Regions from separate parts of the Alteromonas sp. ABV2_168 genome, predicted to be linked through region 4. Evidence: predicted binding sites of a transcription regulator. Region 4 holds the regulator's gene; each other region holds the start of a gene.

Region 1 (7,766 bases), on a different contig from region 4:
GCCATTGCCGGTACAGACAGAACAGAAGTAGCAACAAGTGCAAGTGCAGTGAATTGACGACGTAAAGTAAACATAATTTCTCCAAAGTTAAGGTTAATAAACTGCACTCTTACTGACTTCCCGGCAGTTAATTGTTAAGTCGCATTAACTTTAGCGATAGTTGTGCCAACACGAATAAAAATTTTAAGGTGTTGATTTTAAATGTTTTGTTTTGTCGGTGTGGAAAAGCTTAGATAAGTATAAATAGTATAAACACTAAGAATTAGTAATTTTGAAAACTCTATTTGGCGAATTTGACCAGGTATGATGTAAGGGGCTGACAGGTGAGTCAGCCCGCGATGATTTTGGTTATGGCCAGCGCAAAGCTTGCCGCCCCGACAACATCAGAACAGCTTAATGCGCGTCTTTCTTTTTAGAAAACAGTGAAACAATACCCACAATTACCGAGCCGGCAATCAAACCAGCCACACCATCGGTGATAAGGGAAATGACAAAGCTGAGTTGCTCCACACTGTGATTAATGGATTCAGCGAGGTGGTGCATAAACGGAATATTGTGAGTAAGGATGCCACCGCCAACGAGGAACATAGCAATGGTGCCGACAAAAGCGAGGGTTTTCATTAACAGAGGCGCAGCAACGAGCAGGGCGCGGCCAGTGACACGCTGAAAACCGTTGTAGCCGCCGGTGAGTGACTTTCTGAGGAGATACAGACCGACATCGTCCATTTTCACAATGCCGGCAACCAGACCATACACACCGGCGGTGATCCCCACACTTAACGCGCACAACACACCTACCTGAGTAACAAAATCAGCCTGCTGTACGCTACCCAGTGCAATGACGATAATCTCTGCGGACAAAATAAAATCAGTCCGGATGGCGCCTTTAATCTTGTCTTTCTCAAGCGCCACAAGATCAATATTTTCCTGTGAGAGTTTTTCAATTCTGGCTTCACGCTCTGCTTCATCTTCTTTATGGAAAAGCCGGTGCAATACTTTTTCAGCCCCTTCGAAACACAGGTACAGACCACCAATGACCAGCATGACGGTGATCAGAACCGGAATAAAAGCAGAAATAAGCAGCGCTGCAGGTACCAGGAACACTTTGTTGAGCAGCGAGCCTTTTGCCACAGCCCAGACCACAGGCAGTTCTCTTTCGGCACGCACTCCCTGAACCTGGTTGGCATTTAATGCAAGATCATCACCCAGAACCCCGGCAGTTTTCTGCGCAGCCACTTTAGACATGGCGGAAATGTCATCCAGCAAAGTAGCGATATCATCAATCAGGGCGAGTAAGTTAGCGGCTGCCATAGGTTTTCCTCAATAAGAATCGGGGCATAGGTTATCTGTAGAAGCCCTTATACGCAATACAGACTAATTTTGATTCTCTTCTTCTTTGACCCCTTTATTTATCCGCGCATCAATGAATTTCTCAAACCCTTTGCCCCTGTCTGAACAGGTCGCCCGTCCACCGGTAAAACGTGAAATAAATGCCAGGGTTTGGGTGGTTTTACTACTGCAATCCACTTCAACGGCAGGGGGCGGGGCAAGAGGATCTTCTTTTTCTGCGCCTTTGCGGGGATCGCTGATATCCGGTGACGTTTTTGCCCGCCTGAGTTCTTTGGCTACCTGCTCAGCATCCTGCTGTGTACTGGCAGCCTGTTGCCGGCTGAAAAAAGCATCCAGAGCACGGCGCGATGTTAATGACGGTCTGGTTGAAACCGTGCCTGAATCTGTTGGCGCAGCCGGCTGCGCAATAACAGAAGACACAGGCGGTTGAACCGGCTCTGACGTCTCAGGCTGCACAGGTTGTTGCGGCAACGGCGCTTTTACTGCCGGCGCTGTTTTGACGTCAGGCGGGGCTGCCTGTTCCGGAGCTGGTTTGGACTCCGGTGCGGCCAGTTCAGGTTCAGGCTTGGCGGTAGCCGGTGCTTCCGGAATGGTTTCCGGTAGTGTGTCCGGTAGTGTGTCCGGTTCCCGGGCAGCCTGAGGTTGTGGCAGACGGATTAACGTCGCCGTGATGGGTTTACTGACCACGGGCTCCGGAATATCGCGCTTACTTTCCATCAGCGCCAGTGCGGCAAGCAATATAAGGTGAATAATAACAGACACGACAAAGACCCCGCTTTTCTTTCCTGAGCGGGGTGGATCAAAAGTTGGCCTTTGAGGGGCAAAGAAAGCGGTGTCCGTGGTTTCCATACGCGACAGAAGACCGCTGAAATAAGATGAAGTTCCCGGTCTTTACACAAGCACGATTTTGGCTGCCCAATTATGGTGCGCTATTTTGCCTTCGCACGATCATGGTGCGTAATTTTTAAGCTCTTCATTCGTTTTAATGCATAAATATCTGTTTTTTATAGATTAAAATTTGTGGCATAGGACTTGGTTTACTTCAGCAACCCCCGCTAAAAGCGAAAACAAACAACCATTATTTGGGAGCAACACATGAAACTAGTCACAGCTATCATCAAGCCATTCAAGCTGGATGATGTTCGTGAAGCCATTTCAGAGATCGGTATCGACGGTCTTACCGTTACCGAAGTGAAAGGGTTTGGACGTCAAAAAGGACATACTGAATTATATCGCGGCGCCGAATATCAGGTGGATTTCTTACCAAAAGTAAAACTGGAAGTTGCTGTTCAGGCAGACCAGGTTGATCGTCTGGTAGAAGCCATCGTTGGCGCAGCAAAAACGGGCAAGATCGGTGACGGTAAAGTATTCGTCTACGACCTTGAACATGCTGTTCGTATTCGTACCGGCGAAGCTGACGCAGACGCGCTGTAAAACAACACAATAAGAAATTGCGGAGAAAACAATGGAAATCACATTTGAACTCGGGTATGCATTAGATACCTTCTATTTCCTTATTTGCGGTGCGTTAGTCATGTGGATGGCTGCCGGCTTTGCCATGCTTGAGGCGGGTCTGGTTCGTGCTAAAAACACCACTGAAATTCTGACCAAGAACGTGGCGCTTTATGCCATTGCCTGTACCATGTATATGATCTGCGGTTACAGCATCATGTACGGCGGTGGTGACTTCACATTATTCCTTTCAGGTATTGTTGGTGACGGTGCAACAGGTGTTGCAGAAGAACCGGCTACCTACGCGCCTTCAGCTGACTTCTTCTTCCAGGTAGTATTCGTTGCCACTGCAATGTCTATCGTATCCGGTGCGGTTGCTGAGCGTATGAAACTGTGGGCCTTCCTGGCATTCGCAGTTGTGATGACTGGTTTCATCTATCCAATGGAAGGTGCATGGACATGGGGCGGTGAGTCTGTATTCGGTATGTACGTGCTGGGCGACAACGGTTTCTCTGACTTTGCAGGTTCCGGTATTGTTCACATGGCAGGTGCTGCTGCAGCCTTAGCCGGTGTACTGGTACTTGGCGCACGTAAAGGTAAATACACTGCAGATGGCAAAGTAAATGCTATCCCGGGTGCTAACCTGCCTCTGGCGACTTTAGGTACATTCATTCTGTGGATGGGTTGGTTCGGCTTCAACGGTGGTTCTGTTCTGGCAACAGCTACTGTAGAAAGTGCTAACTCTGTTGCGGTTGTATTCATGAACACCAATGCCGCCGCTGCCGGTGGTGCAATTGCTGCTCTGCTGCTGGCCCGCGTAATGTTCGGTAAAGCTGACCTGACTATGGTACTTAACGGTGCACTGGCTGGTCTGGTAGCCATTACTGCTGAACCTTCAACGCCAACGCCTCTGATGGCAACACTGTTCGGTGCGTTAGGTGGTCTGCTGGTTGTTCTGAGCATCGTGTTCCTGGACAAACTGAAAATCGATGATCCTGTAGGTGCTATCTCTGTTCACGGTGTAGTTGGTCTGTTAGGTCTGTTACTGGTGCCGGTAACTAACGAAGGTTCTACTTTCGGTGGTCAACTGTTAGGTGCTGCTACAATCTTTGTATGGGTATTCGTAACCAGTCTGATTGTTTGGGTAATCCTGAAAGCTGTAATGGGCATCCGGGTTTCTGAAGAAGAAGAATTTGAAGGTGTTGACGTTGCTGAATGTGGTCTGGAAGCATATCCTGACTTTACTTCAGGTCGTTAATCTTCAACACGGAGACTTGATTGGGCAACCTATAACAAAAGCATAATGCTCAACTCACCAAAATTTGAACCCCGCATCTGCGGGGTTTTTTCTGTTTAATAGAAATAAATAATTAACATCTTTTAAAAAATAGATTGGTCGTTTTCCGGCTCTCTGTTGTACGCATAGTTACACCAACTATCGTGCTTTTCCCAGGAGACCGTCATGAGTAAAAAACCAACTCTCACCACCAGCGCGGGCGCGCCCGTCGAATCTAACGAAACCAGCAAAACAGCGGGCGCAAGAGGTCCGGTTCTGCTGACAGATTATCAGCTTGTTGAAAAGCTGGCACACCAGAACAGGGAGCGTATTCCTGAGCGTACGGTGCATGCCAAAGGCTGGGGTTTGCAGGGTACATTTACAGTGACCCACGACATTACCCGGTACACCTGTGCCGACCTGTTCTCTGAGATTGGCAAAAAGACCGAAGTGCTGAGTCGCTGGTCTACCGTTGCCGGCGAATCAGGCGCTGCTGACACCGAGCGTGATGTACGCGGTTTCAGTCTTAAGTTTTATACCGAAGAAGGTAACTGGGATATGGTGGGTAACAATACCCCAATCTTCTTTATCCGCGACGCGTTTAAGTTTCCGGATTTTATCCGTACTCAAAAGCGCCATCCGAAAACGAATCTTCGCAGCCCGGAAGCGATGTTTGATTTCTGGGCCGGACAACCTGAGTCTGTGCATCAGGTCACCATTCTGATGTCTGATCGTGGTATTCCTAAGAACCCTATGTACATGAACGGCTACGGCTCACACACTTTCAGTATGTGGAATGCCAAAGGCGAGCGTTTCTGGGTGAAATTCCACTTTAAAACACAGCAGGGGCATGAACATTACACCAATGATGAGGCTGAAGAGATCATAGGTAAAACCCGTGAGTCTTATCAGGAAGACTTAATCAATGCCATCGAAGACGGCAAATATCCTAAATGGACTCTGTACATTCAGGTGATGCCTGAAGAAGAGGCAGGGAAGCAGGCTTATAACCCTTTCGACCTCACCAAAGTGTGGCCTCATGGTGATTTCCCTCTGATTGAAGTGGGCGAACTGGAAATGCACACCGTGCCTGAAAACTACTTCCAGATGATTGAGAATGCAGCCTACAGCCCGTCAAACGTGGTGCCCGGTATCGGCTTCAGTCCTGATAAAATGCTGCAGGCCCGGGTGTTCTCCTATGCAGATGCTCACCGTTATCGTTTGGGAACTCACTATGAAGCCTTACCGGCTAATGCGCCGAAGAAAGCGGAATTGAACCATTATCATAAAGACGGTGCGATGCGCTTCTTTACCAATGATTTTGGTAATCCTGACGCCTATTACGAGCCAAACCAGCACAACGGTCCGGTGGCTCAAATTAAGAACCCGGAACCACCGCTGCGCATCGATGGCGATGCTGACCGCTACTATCAGGAAGAATCGGACATTGATTACGTGCAGCCAAGAGCCCTTTACAACATGTTCTCTGACGAGCAGAAAGAAAGGTTGTACAAGAACTATGCTGCCGCGATGGGGCCATGTTCAGACGGCGTAAAAGAGCGCTGGTACGCTGTTCTTGAAAAAGTACATCCTGACTACGCTGCAGGTGTCCGAAAAGCGGTGGAAGCGTTGGATACAGACGTTAACGCGGTGCCCATCACCGAAGACACGCCTCTGGAAGATAAGTAACAGTTGCCCGGTCACGGGCAATTAAACTGAAAAACATAACACCCGGCAGATGCCGGGTGTTTTCGTTGTGAAGAACCAATCGCGGGGAACCGGACCCCGCGTAATTTCTTACATCAGGCCGTTTGCTTCAATGCACCTGTACGGGTTAACGTACCAGCCGGAGCTGATGTGCCTTCTGACGCCACACTATCCGGTTCTTTTACCAGGTAAGTCGCCAGCTCTTCATCTGTAACCAGACGTACCACACGCATACCAGACTCCTCATAATCTGCGTTAATAAGCCCGAGTTCAGCGAAGCGGGCGAACAAATCACAGGACGGATACGCACCCCATTTCTGTTTGAACACTTCAGCGTTCGATACGATATCGCATAAGTGATTTACCGGTGGGTTGTAGTGAGCGTGGAATTGCTTGAATACATGACGGCCGGTGTTAACCAGATAAAGGCCTGCCTGGCTGCAACGTGCAGCAAAATCCAAATCGCCGATACCAAAGCCATGATAATCGAGATCGAACCCGCCTACACGCTCATAATCCTTCCGGGTGATACCGAATATATTAGTATCGAACTGCACAAACGGGACTTTTTCTGCGGCAGTGGCCTGAGGAAGGGCAAGCTGCTGCACGTAGCTTTCGTTAATATCTTCCGCTTTTTTATCAAGCTGGCATACATTGGCGGTGACAACCTTACCGATGGCGAGTGAACGGACCAGATTTTCCAGTAAAGATTCAGGGCAGATGCAGTCCACATCAAGGTAAATAAATTTGTCGGTTTTGCAGGTATCGAAACCACGGTTACGGGCTTTCGGGATCGGAAGTTCATCACTTGCTGCAAAACGGTGCACGATAGGGAAGTTTTCGCTACTTAATAGTGATTCGTCACTTGGCGGAGCCATCCATACAATCACCATTTCTTTTGGTAAAAGTGTAGAGCGTTCTATGCTGCTAATCAGGTTAGACAACTGCTGGGTACGTCGCTTAACAATAGTAACAATACTAAAATCAGTGCTCATGGCGTCGTCTCTCTGTCGGTTCATGTCCCTGCGGGACGGGTTAATTTCCAACCACAGATACGGCTCGTGGTGAGTCTGTTAGAAAAACAGTGAATAAATCCGCAAAATTACTGCAAACTTAGTTCCACCTTTAAACTAAAGTATAGTGAACGGGCTAACTTCGCGTTAATTCGTCATTTTTTGCTTTCTGGCCTGCCCGGATGAATTGCAGGGCGGAGTGTGTTAAATATGAATTTACAGAAAGCCGGTAATTTTTACAGTGGTTAGACAGAGCGGGGAAATGCATTTGCGACTGATAAGAAAGAGTCTGAAGCCGGTTATCACCGGTATGGTATTACTGGGCGTGTCTGCCGTTGCCGGGGCATACGACCGGATCACCGGTGAAATGTTTGCCAGCCGTTCCGAGGTCATTGCACAGCACGGGATGGTAGCCACCAGTCAGCCTCTGGCGACCCAGGTGGGGCTGGATATTCTTAAGCAGGGTGGCAATGCTATCGACGCAGCGATTGCAGCGAATGCCATGCTTGGTCTGGTGGAGCCCACCGGAAGCGGTATCGGTGGTGATCTGTTTGCTATCGTGTGGAGTGCAGAAGAGAAGAAACTCTATGGTCTGAATGCGTCCGGCCGCTCACCCCGTACCCTGACCAAAGCCGTGTTTGCAGAAAAAGGGCTCAATAAAGTGCCCTCATTTGGTCCGTTGCCGGTATCGGTTCCCGGTGCTGTGGATGGCTGGTTTGAGCTGCACAGCAAGTTCGGCTCTCTGCCTGTGACTGCCATTTTAACCCCGTCTATTGAATATGCCCGTAATGGTTTTCCGGTTTCTGAACTCATTGCGTATTACCTGCAAATGAATGCCGACCGGATTGGTCAATATGACGGATTTGCTGAAACCTTTATGCCCGGCGGTAAAGTACCTAAAAAAGGGGATGTGTTTAAAAATCCCGGACTGGCTGCCACCTACGAAAAAATCGCCACCGGCGGCAGAG
Region 2 (7,766 bases), on a different contig from region 4:
AATGCCGGTAAAAACCTGAATGTGTTTGGTGATATGTCTACGGTAAATGGCAATATCGGGCTTTCTGTGAATAGTCTGGTGGAAGGCGATTTGGAAACAGTGAATGGCGACATTTCGGTGCCGGATGGCGAGATAAAAGGCTCAGTCACAACGCAAAACGGTGATGTCAGCTTGTCAGGCAATACCCGGATCTACGGCGACATCGTATTTGAAGAAACAGAAAATGGCTGGATGAAGAACAAATCCGAACAACCGGTGCTTTCAATCACGGACGATGTGGTTGTTAACGGCAATATCATTTTAGAGCGCGCCGTTGTACTTGAGCTTGCTAACCCTGCGCTGGAAAGCAAAGTAATAAGACGTAACAACAGCAACCGCAGCTAAACCCTGACAGGCCGGACAGAAATACATCTGCCCGGCCTGTTTAATCACTTACCGGTTAACTTAACGTCCAGCCAGACCAGGCGGTGATCAGAACTTGCTTCACGATCTTTCACCAGACGGTACAACGGGCTGGCTTTTTCGGGCCAGAAAACACCGCTACCGGTCACTTCAAAACCATATCTTGACGGTAAAACGTAATCTGCCCTTGCCCCCCAGTGTGCAGTGAACCTGCGGCTGTAAGGCTCTGTTGAATGTTCACGGCCACCTTCACTTTCCGGGATAACATTGCCGTTCACGTACCGGTTATCAATAAGCTGTTCTATGACGCCGGGCCGGTGTTTATCACCCGCATCGGCAGCGTTGAAATCGCCCGCCAGTACGAAACGGGTGTTTTCCGGCAGACCGGATTGCTTACCCTCATCATCAATAATATATTCGCCTTTATCCGGAGACAGATAGTCAGCCATCAACCTGATTTCATCATGGTTCCGCTTTCCGTTTCGGTCTTCATCACCATCGAAATTAGGCGGTGTGGGATGCATAGCAAGTACATGCACAATGCGGCCATTAACGTTAACGGGTATATCCCAGTGAGACTTGGAGCTTAACCGGAACTCAGCCCATTCCTCTTCGTTATACCAGGGAGTATCTGTGGCCGGGTCAACGGGCTTCTGAGCACCGGGCATATCTTTCCACTTAAGTGTCTGCAAGCTGTGCACCTGATCATGTACAACGGGATATTTCGACAATACAACCATGCCGTACTGGCCGGGATACAAGCCAAATCCCCACGCATCACCGCCTGTTCCGGTGGCTTTACCATCGTTATCCAGATCGAAAGGAGACGGCTCACCGGTGTTCACCGGCGCGAGATAAACGTACGGGTAATCGATAGCAGGTTGCCCGTGCTGGCTGACATTCAGATAATTTTGAATAAAAGCCCGTACACCATCGCTCTGCGATTTGATGTAATCAAACTCATTAAGCAAAATAATATCCGGCGCGGTGCGCTGAATGATCTCAGCAATATTTTTGACCTGCGGATTATTGCCATCTGACAACACCTTTTTAAGCACGTCATCACCGGGCGGAAGCCCTGAAGAAGGGTAATTCGTCGACTCCATACTTACGTTAAAAGTAGCCACTCTCAACGTATCAGATGACTCTGTAGTCCCCTGTTCGGCCGGTAATATAGAGCGGATTTTGTCTACCGGCAGGGCTTTTACACTCCCGTGAAAACCCTCCACGTCCTCAGCCACCAGCAGACTGTTATAAATGGCTTCCTGTGTTGCTTCAATCACCGCCTCGAATAAAGGTGACACCTGACTGTTCGCCATCACGGTGGATGAATGCGCCGGCGACTGCTCGTCACGACGTAATGCATCTGCGTTAGAAAAGGCTATAACATAATCGCCGGAGCCGTTTGTCAGGCTGGCACCGGTTCGCGCAACACCGGCCATGGCCCGCTTTGCCAGCCTTTCCAGATTGCGGTCGTCCAGCGGTGCGTCTGTTGCAACCACTATCATGATGGAGCCGTCAGCAGCGGTATCGTTATTCAGTTCGTTGTACAGGTAGTGCTGATTAAGCGCTTCCCCGGCTTTCAGGCCGTCGATATTCAGGATGCCGCCAAAGTTACTCTGTACCAGCACACCGACTGTGTATCCGCCCAGTGATGCAGGCAGCAAACGGCTGCTTGTTCCGATCCCGCCTTTCCATCCGAAGGCGCGGGTACCGCTGCCGGCACCATTATTTCCCTCTGCAACCGGGCCACCTTGCGCTGTATTGATAGCCTGAATCACATCAGCTTTCGTCACGGTTCTGCGGCGGATGTCGTTAAGAAATCCGTCGTTGGTTTCACCTACGACAGCATTCACCGATGCCACGTCTTCATTCCCCGGTTGTGCCAGCGTCCATTCCACCACGCCGGCAATACCTTCAGCCACATTCAGTGTATTGGTAAGCACAACGGGTGTTTCAATTTCTCCCAATTCCCGGATTTGACTGATCCCGGCCATTTTGCCGTATCCATTGCCCACGTATACCGCAGCCGGTACCTTACGCTGCCGTAAATTGCCCTCTGCCGGAATAATGGCTGTCACACCGGTGTGAACGTCTTTTCCGTCATGAAGGGTTACCTGCCCCACCCGTACGCCTGCGACATCGGTAATACTGTTCAGTTTTCCGGTCGCAAGTACACCAGGCGCGATGCCAAGATCACGGGCTCTGACCTGCTCTGCGTCTGCGCTGACATGCATAAGCGGCAACACCAGCAGTAACGCCGGAAGAATTCGTTTTCTCATGTTGTTTTCGTTTTTTATAAATAAAAATGGGGAAGGAAAAGTGTCACACGATAGTACAAAAAACTCAAAAGGAAGACGGCTACGTACCGGTTATAAAAGACTGATAGCATGTTCAATTAAAAACAGACAGGCACCAATCAGCCCGCCCACCAACGTACCGTTAATACGCACTTTTTGCAGATCTTTACCGATGTTCAGTTCAATTTGTTCCGCCATCTGGTTGTCATCCCATGCCAGAATGGTTTTACGGATATGGTCAGTAAGAAAATCTGCGAGCTCCGGCGCCATCGCTCTGGCTGCTTCTGCGATGTGTACATCAACAGCGTTTGCCAGTTGCTCATCGTTTGCCACCGATTTACCTGTTTCCTGCAGTGCATGGGATAAACGGCCTGTGAATTTGCCGTCTGTGGCTGCAACATCATCGATTAACCAGCGTTTCACGTCGCCCCACACCTGAAACAGGTACTGCTGAAGGGTATCGTTGTTCAGCAATTGGTTACGGATATTTTCCAGCTTCTCTGTCATTGCAGGGTCGGTTTCCATCCTCGCCGTGAAGTCCTCCAACTGGCGGTCGAAACTCTTGCGTACCGGGTGTTCGCTGTCGTTGGCAATATCCGCCAGAATGCTCACAATGGCTTTGGAAGCGATGTCAGCGCCCTGCTCGCTCAACCAGGTTGTCGGCAATATCTTCTCCAGTCGCCGGTACTCTGCTTTCAGCCAGCTATGCAGCTTTTCAGCAATAAACATCTGACTGTCAGGCCGGTGAGCAAGCTCTGCGATTTTATAAAGCAATTGGTCCAGCACCTCCTGATGTCGCTTATCACGGGTCAGAACCCGTAACGTGCCGGCCGCGAGAGGTGAAAGATCCATTTTCAGCAGAGCCCGCTTTACTCCGCTTACCATCATGTCCTGAACGGGTTTATCATCCAGCGTGTTAATGATCCCCACCAGCGAGCGCGCAGCGAAGCGACTCAGACGGTCTGCGTTTTGAGGCTCGCGCAACCACCTTGCCATTCCCTGAGCAGGGCGGGCATCATTGACCAGTTTTTCGATAGCGACTTCATTGAAGAATTTTTCTTTCACAAAGCGGGACAAATTGCCGGCAACCGCCGCTTTGTTATTCGCTACGATATTCGTGTGAGGGATTGGAAATCTGGCCGGAATAGGCCTGAACAATGCGCTGACGGCAAACCAGTCAGCCAGCCCGCCAACCAGCGCAGCTTCTGATGCCATCTTAATGAGTCCGGCCCAGGCGGGCCATGGCGTTATCCACTGCCGGTACTCTGCCAGCGTCGCAAGAATAAAGACAAACGCAGCTCCTACCAGCCAGAAAAGCGCGATGCGTTTTGCACGCCGGAGCTGCTGCTGTTTATTATCCGGTAGCACGTTTGTCCTTGTATTAATATTGCCTTACTTACCTGACTGCACCTCATCAGGCGTATACATCCTATCCACTATATGGTGATGAAAGTGCAGCCGGCAAACCCTTTATGACAATTACGGGTGCTTAAATGTAAAAGGATATTAATCCCACTTCGGCGCGAAATCCGGATCCACGATACGTTCGCCGTTATCCAGCTCGTCAATGCGCGCCACATCATCTTCTGACAGCGTCACAGTGGTATAATCGAAGTTCGCCTGCAAATGGTCCTTATTCGTTGATGAAGGGATGGCATGGATACCTTTTACTTCCATCCACGCCAGTACAACCTGTGCAGGATTGGCTCCGTGCGCGTCAGCAATGGCTTTGAGTTCATCATTTTTCATGACTTCGCCCACCGCAAAGGGCATATATGCGGTAGTAGAAATACCAGCCTGCTTACAATGTTCAACCACCTGACGGTTTTGCATAAACGGGTGAAGCTCTATCTGGTTAGTGAGTATCTCGCCCTCTCCCAGGATCTCAACCGCTTTGTCGATTTGTGCCATAGTGAAATTCGACACACCGATATGGCGCGTTAAACCTTCTTCCTTAGCCTGCTTCAGTGACGCTAAATATGACTCCATGGGAATATGATCATTGGGTGACGGCCAGTGGATGAGCAGCAGGTCAACATAGGCCATTTTCAGTTTGTTCAGACTTTCATGCACAGACGGAATGAAGTGACCCTTATCAAGATGGTCGTGCCATACCTTGGTGGTCACGAACAGTTCTTCACGGGGAAGACCGGCAGTTTGAATTGCATTGCCGATTTCTTCTTCGTTGCCATAAAACTGGGCGGTATCGATATGGCGGAAGCCGGTGGAAAGCGCATCTGAAACCGTTTTTCTTGCTACCTCTCCTTCTAAACGAAACGTACCTACACCTAATTGAGGCATCGATTGCATTATCTTCTCCTGTTTTATGAATTCACCTTGTCTACGCTAAGACATTGAATACAGATTACTTCACTTTCTTCAGGTATTAGTTTTAATACTTGCATGCCAACGGCCTTATCGAGCAAATGCAATTGCATTGATAGGCTTCTACTACGACTAAAGTTTAAGTGAACAGGACGAATACGATGCGACGCGCTATCACTCTTCTCGCTGCCGTATTGCTTTCAGGTCATGCTTTTGCGGCGAAAGATACTTTCTTTGTAGGTGTCGAAGACAGTTCAGGCAGACAGGTCCACCCGGTAAACGGTGGCAAATATCACCCGGTGCTCGATGCGGTGATGACAGCATTTGCTCTTGAAGAGGGCTTTGAACTGGAATATGTGCCCCTTCAGGGCGACGCTTACGATCAGTGGTTTAAAGAAAACATGATTGATTTCCGCTTTCCGGATCACCCCCGCTGGTCTGCCACAGACGGCACGCTGTTTTACAGCCAGCCTGTGGTCGGTATTTGTGAAATCACCCGTGTGTTGCCTGAGAATCAATGGATGCGAATCCCCGACGTGACTGCACTGGGTATTATTGAAGATCAGCCGGTTTCCAGTGACTGGTTAGAACAGGAACGTAAAGGCTACACAAAAATAGTGTCATTCTCTGAGCCGACACACCTGGTAAAGGCGCTGGTTGACGGTGAGGTTGATGCCATTATCACAGACAGCGAACAGCTGAATGATGCAACTGCAGCACTGAAGCTGTCAGGTAAACGCATTGTGGCATCAGAACATATTCAGGATAAGAAAGAGAGCCTGCGGATTTCCAGTGAGCAGTATCCGGCGATGCTGGAAAAATTAGATGAATTTCTCAAAACGCACCGCGGGCTGATTGCTCAGGTTGCCCGCCGGCACGGTATTGATAACGGGCGTACCTGTTTAAAGAAACGCCCTTCCAGTCAGTCAGAGCTGGCTGACTGATTACGTTGATGAGACTGCCGTGTACGGTGTTTTTTCACCGAGCGGCGCATACGGGTAAGGCGGGCATGATCAAGTTTACCCTGTCTTACATCCACCAGCGTTTGTGTTTCATCGTCCAGTTGCACCAGTTTACGAAGGGCATTTAACTGCTCCAGCGGCAACTCTACCCAGGCCCCCTGCGGTAAACGCTTTTGCAGCTCCACCGGTCCGTAACGCACGCGAACGAGACGGCTGACCTGCATTTCCTGAGACTCCCACAAGCGACGTACCTCGCGGTTACGGCCTTCAGACAACGTCACGTTGTACCAGCGGTTCATACTCTCTTCTTCACCGGCAGGCTTAGAACGGGCTTTGATTTCAGTAAACCCCGCCAGACCATCTTCCAGTTCAACCCCTTTGGTCAGCGTGTTCAGGGTTTTACCGGACACTTCACCGAATACGCGTACAGCATACTCACGTTCTACTTCACATTTAGGGTGCATTAAGCGGTTTGCCAGTTCACCGTCATTGGTGAACAATAACAGGCCACTGGTATTGATATCCAGCCGGCCTACGGCAATCCAGCGTCCCACGCGGATAGCAGGCAGACGGTCAAATACTGTGGGGCGGCCTTCAGGATCGTGACGGCTGCATAATTCACCTTCCGGCTTGTTATACATCAATACACGGCATACCGGTTTTTCTGCCTGACGGGATAACAGATGACCGTCTACACGGATTTGCTGGCCGGGTTCAACACGGTCGCCCAGTGTCGCAATTTTGCCATCTACCGATACCCTTCCGGCTTCTATCCACCGTTCCATTTCACGGCGGGAGCCCAGTCCCTGGTTTGCCAGGACTTTTTGCAACTTTTCACTCATTTTCTTCTCGCTTTTGTTCAGCGGTTTCAATCGCACGGTCGTCGTCAGACGGTGCCTCTAGTGTAGCCGTCGCAGGCGGCTGTTCGTTGTCTTCAAGCCCTTCAAAAACCTCAGATCCGGGTAAATCGGCCAACGACTTTAACGAAAAATAATCCAGAAACTGTCTGGTAGTGGCATATAACGACGGTCTGCCCGGCACTTCTTTGTGCCCTACCACTTTGATCCAGTCTCTTTCTGTCAGGGTACGGATAATATTACTGCTGACTGCCACCCCGCGTACCGCTTCAATTTCGCCGCGGGTTATGGGTTGACGGTAAGCAATTAACGCCAGTGTTTCCAGCATTGCACGTGAATAACGGGGCGCGTTCTCCTGCCACATGCGGCTCAGCCAGGGGCTTAAGCTGTCCAGTGACTGAAAACGATATCCGCTGGCCACTTCAACCAGTTGAATCCCTCTGGGCTGATAGTCCAGCACCAGCTCTTTGAGCACCTCGTTCAGCGCCCGTTCACTGACTGTAAATTCAGCCAGCACAGACTCTCGCAGTGCCAGTTTAGTCATTGGCGCATCGGCAACAAACAGTGCGGCCTCGACCAGTTGCTTAAGCTGGACTTTATTAATCTTCTTCATGACGGCCCAATTTTACATGAATTCTGGCAAATGGTCCTGTCTGAACGCACAATAAAAGCTGTTCTTTTACTAATTCCAGAATCGCCAGAAAAGACACCACCACACCTGCTCTGCCTTCTTCCGGCGTGAATAGCGCATCCAGCGGTGTGTAGGTCTCACTGTTTACCATAGCCAGAATCTGACTCATGCGCTCACGGGTACTCAGCGCCTCCCGCTCAATTGTATGATGTTCAAATGCAGCAGCCCGCTTCATGGCATGGCTGAATGCCAGCACAAGCTCCTGCAGTGACACATCCGGCTCTATCCG
Region 3 (7,766 bases), on a different contig from region 4:
ACGCGTTTGCGCATCAGGAATATCATCATTAGCCAGACCAGCAATTCGCTCGTCTAACTGGAAGGTGTTGAGGGCGTCATGAAGTTGACGGGTTAGTTTGCCAACTTCAGCAAAAAGTTCGACAGACTCTTTGGCAGATACAGCTTCAAGCAGGGCGTTGGCGGAATCGTCATCGCCCTGCTCAAGATATGCTACCAGCTGTTTTGCTTCTTCGAGCGAAATAGGGACTTTTTTAGTAGGAGACATCCAGTAATCCTCTTCTCTGGCGGGAGCGGCTGGATCAACCTAAACGCTCAAAAATCTTGTCGAGTTTTTCCTTAAGTGTAGCGGCTGTGAAAGGCTTCACAACATATCCGTTTACACCTGCCTGTGCTGCAGCAACGATTTGCTCTTTTTTCGCTTCAGCTGTCACCATCAATACTGGCAAGTGCTTGAGTTTGTCGTCTGCACGAATAGCGCGTAACAGGTCGATACCCTGCATACCTGGCATGTTCCAGTCGGTCACGACAAATTCAAAGTCGCCTTGCTGGAGCATGGGGAGGGCCGTACTTCCATCGTCAGCTTCCTGAATATTGGAAAATCCAAGATCTTTAAGCAGGTTCTTTATGATTCGTCTCATAGTAGAGAAGTCGTCTACTACAAGAATTTTCATACTCTTGTCCAAAATAGCCTCCGGTGAGGATTATCAATCGTTATTAATATTAGTATGTTTTATTCTTCTGCCTGCCATGATTGCATTCGGGCTTTTAGTTTTAACATGGCCTGGCTATGAATCTGGCTGACCCTTGACTCACTGACTTCAAGAACTTCACCGATTTCACGTAAATTCAGTTCTTCATCATAGTACAGGGACAGTACAATTGCTTCCCGTTCAGGTAATGTTGTGATGGCATGCGCCAACGCCTTTTGAAACGCCCCCTGCATTAAATCTTCGAGGGGTGAATCATTACCTTTATTCTGTTCTGTGCTGATTACATCTTCTGACACACCCAGGTCTTCAATACCGACAAGTTTACCGGCATTCACCTCGTTAAGCATTTGATGATAATCATTAATACTGACATTTAGCTTAGCAGCAATTTCTGTATCACGCGCGTCTCTGCCAGTTTCTCTTTCAACTTGTGTTATGGCTTCCGTAATAGCACGGCTATTTTTATGCACTGAACGGGGTGTCCAGTCGCCCTTACGGATTTCATCCAGCATAGCACCACGAATACGGATGCCTGCGAAGGTTTCGAAACTGGCCCCTTTCGAGCCGTCGAAATTTCTGGCTGCTTCAAGCAATCCGATCATCCCTGCCTGAATCAGGTCATCCACCAGCACACTGGCAGGCAAACGCGCCATCAGGTGATGGGCAATACGTTTTACAAGGGATGCATGGCGCTCGACCAGCTGCGACTTGTCGGTCTGCTGCTGGTAAGCTGCCGCTTTACTATTCAACGTTGGCTTCCTACTGCTTGCTTCGTCACCAGTTGTTCAATGAAAAATTCCAGGTGACCACCCGGCTGAGCCGGTACCGGCCAGTTAAGCGCTTTGGTGGCTAACTGACTAATCGCGACGGCCGCAGGAGAACCGGGAAATGCATCCACAATAGCGGTTTGCTTTCTGACTGCCCGACGAATATTTTCGTCGAAAGGTACAGTTGCCACCAATTCTAGTGCCACGTCCAGGAATCTGCCTGTCACTTTTGATAACTTGCTGAATAATTCCTGCCCTTCACGGATGTCCCTAACCATGTTTGCCACAATTTTAAAACGGAACACGCCGTGCTCACGGTTTAAAATTTTAATCAATGCGTAGGCATCGGTCAGAGAAGTCGGTTCGTCACAAACCACGACCATGATGTCCTGCGAGGCACGGGAGAAACTCAATACCATATCGGAAATACCGGCAGCGGTATCTACAATCAGCACGTCAATCTGCGACCGCAACTCACTGAAAGCACGGATTAATCCGGCATGTTCTGTGGGCGATAACTCAGTCATTGCCTGAGTACCTGAAGTCGCCGGAGCGATTTTAATACCGTGAGGTCCGGTTACCAGAACATCATCAAGTGTGCATTCACCGGATAATACGTGAGAAAGGTTCTTCTCAACACGCAGACCCAGCATGACGTCAACGTTCGCTAATCCTAAATCGGCATCGAGTACCATGACCCGCTTACCTTGCTTAGCCATAGCAATCGCCGTGTTTAATGTAATGTTGGTTTTACCAACACCACCTTTGCCGCCGGTAACGGCAATAACCTTTATGAGGCGTGATTGATTCATCTTTCGTAAGCTACTCGCTTGATCTTCGATCATACTGCCTGAACTGAATTAACTTCATGATTACGCTTAGTATGATTCAAACCGTACTTTTTATAAAGCTTTGCAGCGGCAGATACGAGAGATTTTGCATCAGCAACTTTAATATCTTCAGGTACCTGCTGCCCGTCGGTCACATAACTAACTGGCAATTGCTGTTCAACAGCAACACTTAAAACCTCACCCAAACTGTAGCATTCATCAACTTTCGTGAAGATACATCCGTCAAGCTTAACGGAATTATACGCTTCAATGATGCGTTGCAATGCAGGATATTGGGTATTTGCCTGCGCAACCAGGTATTTACGGACAGGTTGCATTTGTCCGTGATTAAATTGACCAAGTTGCTTAATTAAACGACTGTCGCGCTGACTGAAACCAGCCGTGTCTATTAATATTAGACGCTTATGGCGTAACTGGAAGAGAAGTTCGGCTAATTCTTCACTGCTTTGAGCCTTCCTTGTGGTACAGCCAATAATTTTGCCATACGTTGCCAGCTGTTCATAAGCGGCAATACGGTAGGTATCGATAGTGATCATAGCCACCTGATCAGCACCGTATTTTTGCGCATAGCGTGCTGCTAATTTAGCAACAGTCGTGGTTTTGCCTGTTCCCGTTGGACCAACAAGAGCAACCACACCGGTTTGGGTCAGGATATCATTACCGGAAACATTAAGGCGATTAGCCAAAAGGTTGAGAAGATAAATCCACGCTTCCCGCTCGGTGTATTGAGAAGGGGTGTAATGCACCAGTTGCTCAGCCAGTGAAGCACTCAGCCCCATACCGGTTAAACACTGGGACAGATAGCTGTGCACGGGACGCTGACGCTGCTTTTTAGCATCCATCAAGTCTGCGACCTGATATTGTAAAACGCTGCGAAGAGAAGCCAGTTCCTCTTTTATCGCATCCAGCTCACTGGCCGGGGCACCGGAAGACTGCTGACTTTCCGCCGCTTTAAAGTCGGGATTCATTTGAGATACCGGTGCAGGCTTGTGTTCTTTTGCAGAAAATACATCCGCAAATGAAAACGCCTCTTCGTCGTGAGATACAGCGGGTTGCGGATTGACTCTACGGGTATCTCCGGCGAAGGCAGACGATGTTTGTGGTGCAGGAGAAACTGCGGGGTTCTGACGGTCACTTCCGGCAGCCGCAGCTTTTTCTGCAACCTGCTTTTCAAGTAACGCCCGTAAGGTATCCGGACCGTCGTCACCGATAATTTCGCTGAGGCTTGGCGTCGCCTTCTGTGCAGCCGGTTTACCGGCTTCATGGCGGGTGTTGAGTTTTATTTTCGCTTCCGGCTCTTTATCGTAAGCGGCGACCAGCTCTATACCGTCTGCCACTTTGCGATTCGACATGATTACGGCATCACTGCCCAATTCTGCTTTTACCTGGCTTAATGCTTCCCGCATATCTTTGCCAAAAAACCGTCTGATTTTCATCTCAACCTCTTCACTCACCCGGCGTCAGATTATTGACCCACAGAGCTGACAATTTTGATTTGTTTGTCATCAGGGATTTCCTGATAAGACAACACATGCAGGCCAGCTACCGAATACTTCAGGAAGCGTGACAGCACAGGTCTTAACATGCCTGACGTCAACAGTACCGCAGGCTCGCCATTCAGTTCTTGTTGTTGTGCGGCCTGTTGCAGGGATTGCTGGAGCCGGTCTGCCAGTCCCGGTTCGATGCCGGCGCCGTCTTCTCCTCCTGCCTGAAGTGACTGGTGCAACATCTGTTCCAACTCTGGTGCCAGAGTTATGACAGGCACTTCTTTCGCTCCCTGACTGATTTCCTGCACAATCAAACGCTTCAGCGCAATACGCACTGCCGATACCAGCACATCCGGATCCTGACTGCGGGGGCCGTATTCCGATAAGGTTTGAACGATAGTACGCATATCGCGGATGGGAACGCCTTCGAACAACAAGGTTTGCAGTACTTTTACTACGGTGCTCAGCTGCAGAATATCGGGTACCAGCCCTTCCACCAGCTTAGGACTGGATTTCGCCAGCATATCGAGAAGTTGTTGAACTTCTTCATGACCGAGTAACTGGTAGGCATTGTTGCTGAGTAACTGACTAAGATGTGTCGCTACCACGGTGGCCGCATCCACTACTGTATAACCAAGGGTTTGCGCATGCTCCCGCTGATTCGGCCGTATCCACACGGCATCCAGTCCGAAAGCGGGGTCTTTAGTCGCCCGTCCTTCCAGCTTACCGAACACTTGCCCGGGGTTAATCGCCAGCTCTTCATCATGACTGATTTGCGCATCGCCGATGGTCACACCCAGCATGGAGATCGTGTAAGCATTCGGGTCGAGATCCAGATTATCGCGGATGTGCACCGGCGGAACCAGAAAGCCCAGTTCCTGAGACAGTTTCTTCCGCACACCTTTTATACGTGTAAGCAATTCGCCGCCCTGTGATTTATCCACCAGCGGAATGAGCCGGTAACCTACTTCAAGGCCGATAGTGTCAACTTGCTGTACGTCATCCCAACCCAGCTCTTTAATTTCCGGAGCAGGCTGGTCAGCACCGCCTTCCATTTTGGCCGGCACAGCCGGTTTTTCTGCCGCTTTCTTCGCCTGCACACCCTGCCAGTATGCATAACCGGCAGCAATAGCAGAGAATCCCAGAAAGGCCACGTGGGGCATGCCGGGCACAATACCCATGACAAACAGCACCGCTGCGGCAATATACAGAGCCTGCTGATTACCCAGCTGTGTCCGGATTTCCTTACCCATTTCCTGAGTTTCGTTTTCGCGGGTGACGATAATTGCCGTTGCCACCGACAACAACAGGGATGGGATCTGGGCAACCAGACCGTCACCGATGGTCAGAATAGTGTAAACTTCCAGTGCATTTCCGAAGGACAAGTCATGCTGAATCATGCCGATAAATAAACCACCGACGATGTTAATCATCATGATGAACAAACCGGCTACCGCGTCACCTTTAACGAATTTTGACGCACCGTCCATCGAACCATAGAAGTCTGCTTCTGCAGTGATTTCTTCACGGCGCTTGCGGGCTTCATCCTGATCGATATAGCCGGCATTCAAATCGGCATCAATGGCCATTTGCTTACCGGGCATGGCATCAAGTGTAAATCTGGCGCTAACTTCAGATATACGGCCGGCACCGGCTGTCACTACTTTGAAGTTGATAATGAGCAGGATGGCGAATACCACCACACCCACCGCATAGTTACCACCAATAACCACGGCTCCGAAGGCTTCGATTACCTTCCCCGCAGCATCGCCGCCTTCATGACCATACAGCAAAACGACCCGCGTCGAGGCAACATTCAATGCCAGCCGCAACACCGTAGCAATCAGCAAAACCAGGGGGAATATACCGAAATCCACCGGCTTTTGGGTGAATACAGCCACAAGAATAATGACCAGACTGAGGGCGATGTTAAAACTGAAAAGAACATCGAGCAGAAAGGGCGGCATTGGCAAAATAACCATGCCCATGATCGCCAGCAAAACGACAGGCGCCCCCAGACCACTGGTGATATTTTGAATCTGATTTTTGTCGAACCGCTGCAGATAGCCGGATAGCTGCATAAAATTTGCTCTCGCTAACAGAAAATTGACGCTTACTTCGTGTCTGTCAGTCTCAGTTCAACTAATGTGCCAGTTTGAAAATGTTTGCCAACGTGCGCCCACCGGTGTTTTTTGAACTATAGTTAAACCGGATGAGACATGCTCAGGGCAACATGTGCCGGAATACCCGTTAAAACAGCGATGTATTGCATTTAAGAATTATTTTTTTCCTGTTGTCGCCGCGACAGGCCTGATATTTATGTCTGATTGCACCTTTGCGGCACCGGCACAGGTATCTGCGCCCGACGATGCGGTTATCCGCGTCATTAAGTCTTTTCATCAGCACCCGCAGGAAACCGTGCTCGGTCTGGAAGAGATGCTTGATGATGTCCTACCCGAATATACGCCTGCCACTATTCAATATCTGCTGTCGTACTTTTACATGAAACTGGGTGATTTCAGCCGCTCAGAGTCTCTTCTGGAACAGGGGCTTGAAAACGTAGATCAAATAGGCGAACCGTTGCTCTATCACCGTTTACTGCTGCAAAAATCGCAACTTTACGAAAAAACAGAGCGCCAGGTACTGGCGCTGCATTATGTTGCTGTCGTCAGAGAGTGGGCACAGCAGCAGACTGTCACCCAGCTGTACATAGGTGCATTGATGACAGAAGGATTAATTCAGCAATCATTACAAAATCGTGAGGCCGCGCTGACAAAGCTGATCATTGCCCACAGAATTGCATCGGAGAACGCTACTCAAATCCCGCCTGCTCACATAGCCGGTCTTATTGCATCGGTATTTCAGCAGGCTGAACAGTACGACAATGCCCTTCCCTATTTGCAGGAGGCACTGGAATTTGCCATCGCCAGGCACAACCGGGTTAATCAGCAAAACCTGTTACACAAGCTTGCTCTTTCTTACTTCTCAACGGGCGACGAAATTGCAGGGCAGCGTTACTTTGACGAAGCGATGACCATTGCCCGTGAACTGGCAGACAAAAACGCACAGGTTGAATTACAACTTCTTGACGCTGACAGGCTGATGAAAAAGAAAGCCTTTGCAGAGGCACTGGCTATTTACCAGCACTTAACAGCGATTCAGGAAGTACTGCCGTCGGAACAGTATTACGGGGACATTTTACGGGGCTTATCAAATGCCCATTATCATACCGGCAACTTCGGCACCGCACTGGATACTCTGGCCCGCGCAGAAACGATCTCCGCATCCGCTACGCCCAAAGAAATGATTGAGTCACGGTTACTGGAATCAAGAATTCAGGCGGCGTTAGGCAACTACAGCGAGGCTTATCAAACTCTTGAAGACGCACGCAATAAACAAGTAAAACGCCTGAATGAAATCAGTGCTGAGAAGCTTTTCAAACTGCAGACTCTTTTCGACGTTGATAAGAAAAGTCAGGAAAATGCCGCCCTCAAAGCGATGACAAAAGCTCAGGAATTGCGGATTAAAACAGAGCGTCAGCGGGGCTTCTTTATGATATCGGCGCTCGTTTTGCTTTTCAGTCTGTGCGTGGCACTGGTTATTTTGCAGAAAAAGCGCGCCAGGTATCAGCATAAACTGGAACAGATTGCGATGACTGACAGCCTGACATCTCTGCTAAACCGCCAGCATACCTTTAAATTACTGGAAGAACAGGCTGACATCGCCGGGGCCTGCGGCAAAAAGCTTGCTGTCGCCCTTCTCGATATCGATTTATTCAAACAGGTAAATGATAATTTTGGTCATGCTGCCGGTGATGAAGTATTACGTACCTTTGGTGCTCTGGTCAGAGACAATTTCAGAAAAACCGATATTACAGGCAGAATAGGCGGTGAAGAATTTTTACTCATATTTCCTGATGCGGATATTACAGAGGCAAAAGCTGCTACAGACAAATTCAGAGCAGCCCTGA
Region 4 (7,766 bases):
CCGCGGAAAACCAGCCACTTATTCTCAAACGCTGGATGACGGCGCAAAAGTAAAAGCCAGCGCAAATGAAATTCGCTACGAAGTAGCCAAACAACTTATTTCCTTGCAAGGTGATGCGAAAATCCAGCAAGATACCAGCATGGTCCAGGGAGATAGCATCACCTATGACATGTCAAAAGAGCAACTTCTGGCAACCGGCGGTGAAAGTAACAGCAACGGCCGGGTAACCACGGTTTTCCGTCCTGACACAGTTAAAGAGCTGAAGGAAGAGAACAAGACTTCAGACAGCAACGAAAACGAGGGTAACTGAGTTACATGGCAACCCTGAGTGCGACTCACCTGGCAAAGTCGTATAAATCACGCCAGGTCGTCCGTGACGTTAGTTTATCGGTTTCTACCGGACAGATAGTAGGTCTGCTGGGTCCTAACGGTGCAGGTAAAACCACAACGTTTTACATGATTGTCGGTCTTGTGCCGCTGGACAAAGGCAAAATCCTCATTGATGAGCAGGAGCTGACGCACCAGCCAATGCACGAACGTGCCCGCCGGGGAATTGGCTATTTACCCCAGGAGGCATCCATTTTCCGCAAGCTGACCGTACATGAAAACATCATGGCGATATTACAGACGCGTAAAGACTTAAAAAGTCATCAACGTGAACAGGAAGCGGATGCACTACTTGATGAATTTAATATTAATCATATACGTAATAGTACAGGTATGAGTTTGTCGGGTGGCGAACGCCGCCGGGTTGAAATTGCCCGCGCACTGGCAGCCAATCCGCAATTTATTTTGCTCGATGAACCCTTCGCCGGAGTTGACCCGATTTCGGTTAATGATATAAAGAAGATCATTCAGCACTTACGGGACAGAGGTATCGGTATCCTCATCACCGACCACAATGTCAGGGAAACCCTTGATGTGTGTGAAGAGGCCTATATCGTCAGTCATGGAGAACTGATTGCTCAGGGCACCGCAGAACAGGTATTAAGTAATCAAAAAGTTCGTGATGTATACCTTGGTGAGCAATTCAGGCTATAGTTAAGATATCGGGATGAGCATTTAGCGGAGATTTCGCCACCGGCACTCACACCGCTACAACCGGATGTCCTTTTTAGAGTTTATATAAGACGTAGATGAAACCATCTTTACAGTTAAAATTTAGCCAACAACTAACAATGACGCCTCAGCTTCAGCAGGCGATCAAGCTATTGCAGTTGTCTACGCTGGACTTACAACAAGAAATTCAGGAAGCTCTCGATTCTAATCCTTTGCTGGAAGTCGACGACAGCTCCGACAACGATGTAATTGAGAAAAATAACATCGACAATGATGACAGCATGCAAGAGTCTGCAACAGCCTCATCTTCTGACAGCATGGATACCGGTGAAGCACTGGAAAAGAATGATTTACCGGATGAGCTGCCCATCGACAGTACCTGGGATGAGTACATTTCTGCGTCTTCTGCCCCCGCGCCCGGCCCTTCCGGGGGTGATGATGAACAAATCTTTCAGGGTGAAACCACCGAAAATATTCAGGACCATCTGCTGTGGCAAATGCGTCTGACACCTTTTTCTGACACAGACCGCGCCATCGCGCTGGCGATCATCGATTCCATTGATGAGTCCGGCTATCTAACGGTTACCGTTGACGACATTCTGCAAAGCGTAAACAGTGAAGATATGGAAGAGCCCGTAGAAGAAGATGAGGTTGAGTGCGTACTTAAACGTATTCAGCTATTTGATCCTCTCGGTTCCGGCTCCCGCACACCGCAGGAGTGCTTGTTAGTTCAGCTGGCGCAATTTGCACCGGAAACACCGTGGCTGGAAGAAGCCAAACTACTGCTCAGAGAGCATTCCGATCTGTTAGGCAGTAAAGATTACCGTACGTTAATGCGTAAAACCCGCCTGAAAGAAGATCAGTTACGGGAAGCGATGCGTTTGCTGCAAACGCTTAATCCCCGTCCGGGCAGTGCATTAATTACGAAAGAACCCGAATATGTCATTCCGGATGTATCGGTTGCGAAGAAAAATGGCCGTTGGGTTGTAGAATTAAACCCCGACAGCCTGCCTAAGCTCAGTGTTAATCAGCAGTATGCTGCAATGAGCCGTAAAGCAAGAAACAGCAGTGATTCACAATTTATCCGCTCTCACATGCAGGAAGCAAAATGGTTTATTAAGAGCCTTGAGAGCCGGAACGATACGCTGCTGAAAGTAGCAAATTGTATTGTTCAGCAACAGATGGGCTTTTTTGAGCATGGCCCTGAAATGATGAAACCAATGGTGCTGAATGATGTCGCAGAAATGGTAGATATGCACGAATCTACTATTTCCAGGGTAACAACGCAGAAGTACATGCACACGCCCCGTGGTATTTTCGAGTTGAAGTATTTCTTCTCCAGCCACGTTGCCACTGAATCAGGTGGTGAGTGTTCATCTACAGCGATTCGCGCCCTGATTAAAAAGCTGGTTGCCGCTGAAAAGCCAAGCAAGCCACTGAGTGACAGCAAGATTGCTTCGTTGTTGGCCGATCAAGGCATTATGGTTGCCCGGCGAACAATAGCAAAGTACCGGGAATCCTTGTCGATCCCGCCGTCTAACCAACGCAAAAGCCTTATCTAACTTAAGGCTGCTCAAAATAAGGAAGACGAAATATGCAAATCAACCTTTCTGGTCATCACATTGAGATCACTGATTCTTTGCGTAATTATGTCGATACTAAGTTCAGCAAACTGGAACGTCATTTTGACCACATATCAAATGTGCACGTTATTTTAAATGTTGAAAAGCTTAGCCAAAAAGCAGAAGCAACGGTTCATCTTAGCGGCGCGGAAGTCTTCGCCTCTTCCGAAAATCAGGACATGTATGCTGCCATTGACAGCATGGTCGATAAGCTCGACAGGCAGGTCCTGAAACACAAGGAAAAGCTTAAAAAGCACTAATTGAATTCATGGATATACAAGCCATAGTCAGCCTGGACCGCACCGAGTGTGCGGTCCAGTGCAATAGCAAAAAACGCATTCTCGAAATCATCAGCGGGATTGCAGCTAAAAATAACCCCGATGTTGATGAAGCCACCGTGTTAAGTAGCCTGCTGGCCCGTGAGCGAATGGGCAGCACAGGTATAGGTAACGGCATTGCCCTCCCCCACGGTCGCCTGGCCGGACTGGAAAATGTCATCGCCATCGTAGTTACCAGCACACCCGCCATCGATTTTGATGCTATCGACAACAAACCTGTGGATATTTTCTTTACTCTGCTTGTCCCTCAGGAACAAACCGAAGGACATTTACAAACTCTGGCCATGGTTGCCGGAAAACTCAGCGATAAAGAAACCATAAAAACTATCCGCAAAGCTCAGACAAGTGATGATATTATTCGCGCATTACAGTAACTTAGTGTAATACGCACCGACAACACGTGACTTCAGGAGAAACGGCGTGAAGTTAATCATCATCAGCGGACGTTCCGGTTCAGGAAAATCAGTAGCACTTCGTGCCCTTGAGGATCTGGGGTACTACTGCGTCGATAATATTCCGGTTAATCTGTTACCAGCCCTGACACACACTGTCGCCGATGAATACGAGCAGGTAGCTGTGAGTATTGATGTCAGAAACTTGCCTAAAGAGCCTTCTGAGCTGGTTGAAATTCTCGACTACCTGCCGGAGTCATGGACTGTCACCATCGTATATATTGACGCAAGTGACGATATGCTGGTGCGCCGGTTCAGCGAAACCCGGCGGTTACATCCGCTGGCCAAACTGAATAAGTCATTGTCAGATGCCATCCAGACAGAACGTGAACTGCTGGCGCCTGTAGCGGAAAGAGCGGATTTGAATATTGATACCGACTCTCTGAGCATCCACCAGCTGGCAGAATTAATCCGCGAGCGTATCCTCGGTAAGAAAAGCTCACGACTTGTTCTGGTATTTGAATCATTCGGCTTTAAACACGGTATTCCCAAAGATGCAGACTATGTGTTTGACGCCCGTTTTCTGCCAAACCCTCACTGGGAGCCGGATTTAAAACACCTGACAGGCCTGGATACACCGGTTCAGGTTTTCCTCAGTTCCCAGCCTATAGTGACCAAATTTATCTGGCAGATTCAGAACCTCATCACGACCTGGTTGCCACACCTTGAACGGAACAACCGCAGTTATGTGACAGTCGCTATCGGATGTACAGGCGGACAGCACCGTTCAGTTTATGTAGCGGAATCACTGGCGAAAAACTTCCGGGAATCTCATCCTGATGTCCAGATCCGCCACAGGGAGCAAAGTAAATAATGCGCATAGAGAAATCTCTGACTATTGTTAATAAACTGGGCCTGCATGCCAGAGCTGCAACGCAGTTGGTGCAACTGGCGAATCAGTTTGATGCCGAAGTTATTTTACAAAAAGGCGATAAGCAGGCTAATGCCAATAGTGTGCTGGGACTGATGATGATGGAAAGTCATCAGGGGGAACAGGTTACTGTGATCTCTGAAGGTCCGGATGCTGAAGCTGCAATGGATGCCGTCGAGGCATTAATTGCAGGCAGATTTAACGAAGATGAATAGCGCCGGCACACCACTGAGTGTGCAGTGCCGGCGAAGGCTTAAAGGCAATCCCGTTGAAACGTTTCATCAGTTTAATCATCTTTTTGACAGTGATGGCTTCTCAAAGCTCAGTATGGTGTGCTGAGCACAGAAAAAGTCTGATAACCGGTGGTACGGCCTGGCCTCCTTATCTGTACATAACAGACAATAATGAGCCGGCCGGTGAAGACTACCAATTGTTGAAGTCGGTTTTAGGCAAGCTGGATTATGCACTGGAAAGCCAGATCCTGCCTGAAAGACGGGTCACTCAGCAAATAGAACTGGGGCAAATTGATGTAGTTACAGGTGCAGCTTTCACACCGGCGAGAGCACTGAAAAACTATTTTTCTGTTCCTTACCGCAAAGAAACCATCAGCTTTGCCTTTCATCCTTCCCATCATGACGAATATGCCGGCAAATCTCTTGAAACCTTACTAAGGGAAGGCAAAACCCTGGCGTTAAATACCGGCGGATGGTATGGCGACTGGTTTAATGAAACAGTCACTGAGCAGTACAGCGCGCAGCTTATTCATCTGGATTCCATTAACCGGCGGTTACAGTTTCTGAACAGAGGCCGTGTCGATTTGGTGCTGGACGATATCAGAGTGATTAGCTTTAATGCTGAACTGCTGCATCTCGAACTGGAAATCAGTGATAATCCCGTGAACGTGCAGGACGTCCACTTCATGTTCAGTAAACAATCTGTGGACCCGGGCTTCATCGATAAATTCAATCACGTCCTGTCTGGCTATGTTAAAGACCCGGATCCTGCGAGCTGAGCCTTCAACCTCACACCTTATTCTGCTGCCGTATTATCCCTGACATTTTTTTGCACCGTTATCGCGGCAAACAAACTCAGGACGAATGCCATTCCATAGAATCCTTTTTCACTCAGCAACAGGTTGGCGTTTACCAGACCAATCACTAACAGTGCAATAGCAGCACCAAGGCCAAACCAGCACAACATCAGATATATTTTCGTTGTCTGTATGCCTTCCATTTTGTCCCGCACTGTTTTTTGAACAGACACAGCAGCAAACAGTCCAAACAGAAATACAGCAAAGTAGTAGCCTTTTTCATTGAGTGGCATATCGGCATTCAGGAGTCCGGTTATGTAAGCGGCAAATCCTGTCAGCAGTGCAATAACAGAAGCAATAAAAAAGGCTTTCGTAGGTTTATTTGCGTTCATGATGATCTCCGTTTTGTATCAGTGACTGGCATACAGCACGGTTTGATGTGCCACCAGTTGATTGTTTTCCAGATAATTAGCAATAGTGGTGAACGTAGCGGTTTGTATCGCGCCCGGATGGTCGCTTAACGACACGCCGCTGCTCACCCAACTGCCTAGCCGCAACTTCATTTTGTTAACCTTCACCGGCTGTGCTTTAAACCATGCCTGCGTATTGTTTTTAAGGCGATGACTGTCAGTGGTGTCGTAAATAGCAGCATTCAGCACATCAAGGGTGTACTCAGTGCAATTTTGCTTTCCTTCCGTAAACGGACTCGCAATAACGGAATAGGCCGGTTCGTGCAGCAATTTCGCTTTGTCCTGCGCATACAAGGCAACGATTTTCTGCTGCACTTCCCAATCGGGAATAATTATGCCGGTTTTTAACTCCGTTGCTCCCCAAAAGAAATCCACCGGATAATCCGTTTTCAGTACGCTTGTACCCGGCTTATCTGCCAGCTGATATAAATTGTGTATTGCATACCCCTGCTCTACCGTGCCGTCATCCAGCGTAATATCGGAATACAGTGCAATTGCCGTATGGGTAAATGAAATACCTTCAGGCAAGTCTTCAGGTGCCCGTCCAACCCGCGCAATAATGGCCGCATAGGCTCCCTGCTCAGCCAGGTAATGCTCAGTTTGCTTTGCAAACTTTATAATCGCCTCCGGCGCATACCGGCGGGGTGCTTCTTCCTGACTGCCGGCAAATACAGGCAACGCCAGACATGCAAGCATTGCTATCGCGGACCTCATTGAGCTTTCCCCTGTGTCACGATAGTCTGGTTTATCACCACATTAGGTGCCGGGTCTGCAGTAATCACCCGTTTTGTCACCGGTAAAGGTTTATTGCTTTTCTCAATGCTATGGTGAACGGAGTGCGCTGAATCTGCCGCAATCACTGCCACTCCCACACTTAACACGACCGGTGCAACCGATACCGCGCTGGCCACTGATGCTGTTGTTTGCACACTTTCCGTTGCTGCAAGCACACTGTGTTTACTTGCCTGACCGCTGTGTTGTATTGAATCGTCGGCCATTACGCCGCAACTCAGTGTCAGTATTGCTAAACCTGATATCAATCCATGTTTCATTTCCAGTTCCTCAGTAGTGACTGTGTATTCACAGTAGTCCGGAGAAGAACATTAATAAACTCAAATAATTGATGTAGACTATTTCAACACCAAAAGTATCACTTATTAATACTATGCAGCAGATTAAGCAACTCATCGGTACCCTGAAGCGCTGTTTGAAGCAGCGGGGTTTTACTTATAAATCTCTGGCGGAGCGCCTTGACCTGAGTGAGGCAAGCATTAAAAGATGTTTTGCACAGGAAGCCTTTACTCTGGAGAGACTGGCACAAATTTGCGATGTGATGGACCTGACCCTCAGTGAACTGTTCCAACTCAGCGAACGGGAACAGCCCGCCCTGTCCCAGTTAACTGAAGAACAGGAAAAAGAGTTACTGGCTAACCCGAAGCTTTTGCTTATGGCCGTGCTGGTAAGGGACGGATGGCAGTTTGACGATATCACCGGGCATTATGCGATAGACCCTTTGGAAGGTGTCAGGCTGCTGGCAAAGCTCGATAAACTCAGGCTGATAGAACTTTTACCCGGCAACCGCTACCGTCTGCGAATTGGCCAGAATTTCCGCTGGATCCCGGGAGGACCGTTAGCACAGTTTATGGAACAGGAAGTTATGGTGAAGTTCATGGCGCCGAAGCGGGGTGAACCCTGGCTGTTCAGGTTATACATCCGTGGCCGCTATTCAGAGGAATCCATCCGGATCATTGAAAAGCGCCTGAAGCAACTGTCAACGGAAGCGGCAGAATTAAACGATGCTGACTCATCTTTACCGGTTTCAGAACGAACGCATATTGGTATGTTGCTGGCGATGCGTCCCTGGGAACCCTCCCTGTTTGAAAAGATGCGCAGAGAGCAAAGCGAAGCGCAGCAGCAATAAATC

What was found. Region 4 encodes sigma-54, which starts transcription at its own class of promoters, with help from an activator protein. Its sites were predicted from a motif close to GTTGGCACGNNNNTNGNNT; they were not measured.
Region 1: glnK (P-II family nitrogen regulator) is a predicted target of sigma-54. The motif match lies at 2,370-2,388, and genes of this name have one in related genera.
Region 2: dkgB (2,5-didehydrogluconate reductase DkgB) is a predicted target of sigma-54. The motif match lies at 5,095-5,113, and genes of this name have one in related genera.
Region 3: flhA (flagellar biosynthesis protein FlhA) is a predicted target of sigma-54. The motif match lies at 5,951-5,969, and genes of this name have one in related genera.

Annotation. Positions count from the first base shown of each region.
Region 1 is NZ_JBSWYQ010000001.1:572,128-579,893, forward strand. It holds gene ACXAH4_RS02535 (hypothetical protein) at 1-74, opposite strand, end outside; gene ACXAH4_RS02540 (DUF808 domain-containing protein) at 394-1,311, opposite strand; gene ACXAH4_RS02545 (hypothetical protein) at 1,375-2,199, opposite strand; gene glnK (P-II family nitrogen regulator) at 2,446-2,784, shown strand; gene ACXAH4_RS02555 (ammonium transporter) at 2,816-4,060, shown strand; gene ACXAH4_RS02560 (catalase) at 4,265-5,767, shown strand; gene ACXAH4_RS02565 (glycosyltransferase family 2 protein) at 5,881-6,780, opposite strand; gene ggt (gamma-glutamyltransferase) at 7,109-7,766, shown strand, end outside.
Region 2 is NZ_JBSWYQ010000004.1:272,820-280,585, forward strand. It holds gene ACXAH4_RS08885 (DUF4097 family beta strand repeat-containing protein) at 1-384, shown strand, start outside; gene ACXAH4_RS08890 (P1 family peptidase) at 429-2,684, opposite strand; gene ACXAH4_RS08895 (DUF445 domain-containing protein) at 2,775-4,070, opposite strand; gene dkgB (2,5-didehydrogluconate reductase DkgB) at 4,209-5,012, opposite strand; gene ACXAH4_RS08905 (type 2 periplasmic-binding domain-containing protein) at 5,189-5,971, shown strand; gene rluB (23S rRNA pseudouridine(2605) synthase RluB) at 5,950-6,831, opposite strand; gene scpB (SMC-Scp complex subunit ScpB) at 6,824-7,459, opposite strand; gene ACXAH4_RS08920 (segregation and condensation protein A) at 7,446-7,766, opposite strand, start outside.
Region 3 is NZ_JBSWYQ010000015.1:51,618-59,383, forward strand. It holds gene ACXAH4_RS19030 (protein phosphatase CheZ) at 1-246, opposite strand, end outside; gene cheY (chemotaxis response regulator CheY) at 281-664, opposite strand; gene ACXAH4_RS19040 (RNA polymerase sigma factor FliA) at 712-1,440, opposite strand; gene ACXAH4_RS19045 (MinD/ParA family protein) at 1,437-2,303, opposite strand; gene flhF (flagellar biosynthesis protein FlhF) at 2,300-3,745, opposite strand; gene flhA (flagellar biosynthesis protein FlhA) at 3,775-5,877, opposite strand; gene ACXAH4_RS19060 (sensor domain-containing diguanylate cyclase) at 6,116-7,766, shown strand, end outside.
Region 4 is NZ_JBSWYQ010000003.1:365,208-372,973, reverse strand. It holds gene lptA (lipopolysaccharide transport periplasmic protein LptA) at 1-310, shown strand, start outside; gene lptB (LPS export ABC transporter ATP-binding protein) at 316-1,041, shown strand; gene ACXAH4_RS07200 (RNA polymerase factor sigma-54) at 1,137-2,621, shown strand; gene hpf (ribosome hibernation promoting factor) at 2,654-2,941, shown strand; gene ptsN (PTS IIA-like nitrogen regulatory protein PtsN) at 2,950-3,393, shown strand; gene rapZ (RNase adapter RapZ) at 3,440-4,285, shown strand; gene ACXAH4_RS07180 (HPr family phosphocarrier protein) at 4,285-4,557, shown strand; gene ACXAH4_RS07175 (substrate-binding periplasmic protein) at 4,611-5,354, shown strand; gene yiaA (inner membrane protein YiaA) at 5,372-5,764, opposite strand; gene ACXAH4_RS07165 (DUF2145 domain-containing protein) at 5,783-6,556, opposite strand; gene ACXAH4_RS07160 (hypothetical protein) at 6,553-6,894, opposite strand; gene ACXAH4_RS07155 (helix-turn-helix domain-containing protein) at 7,008-7,763, shown strand.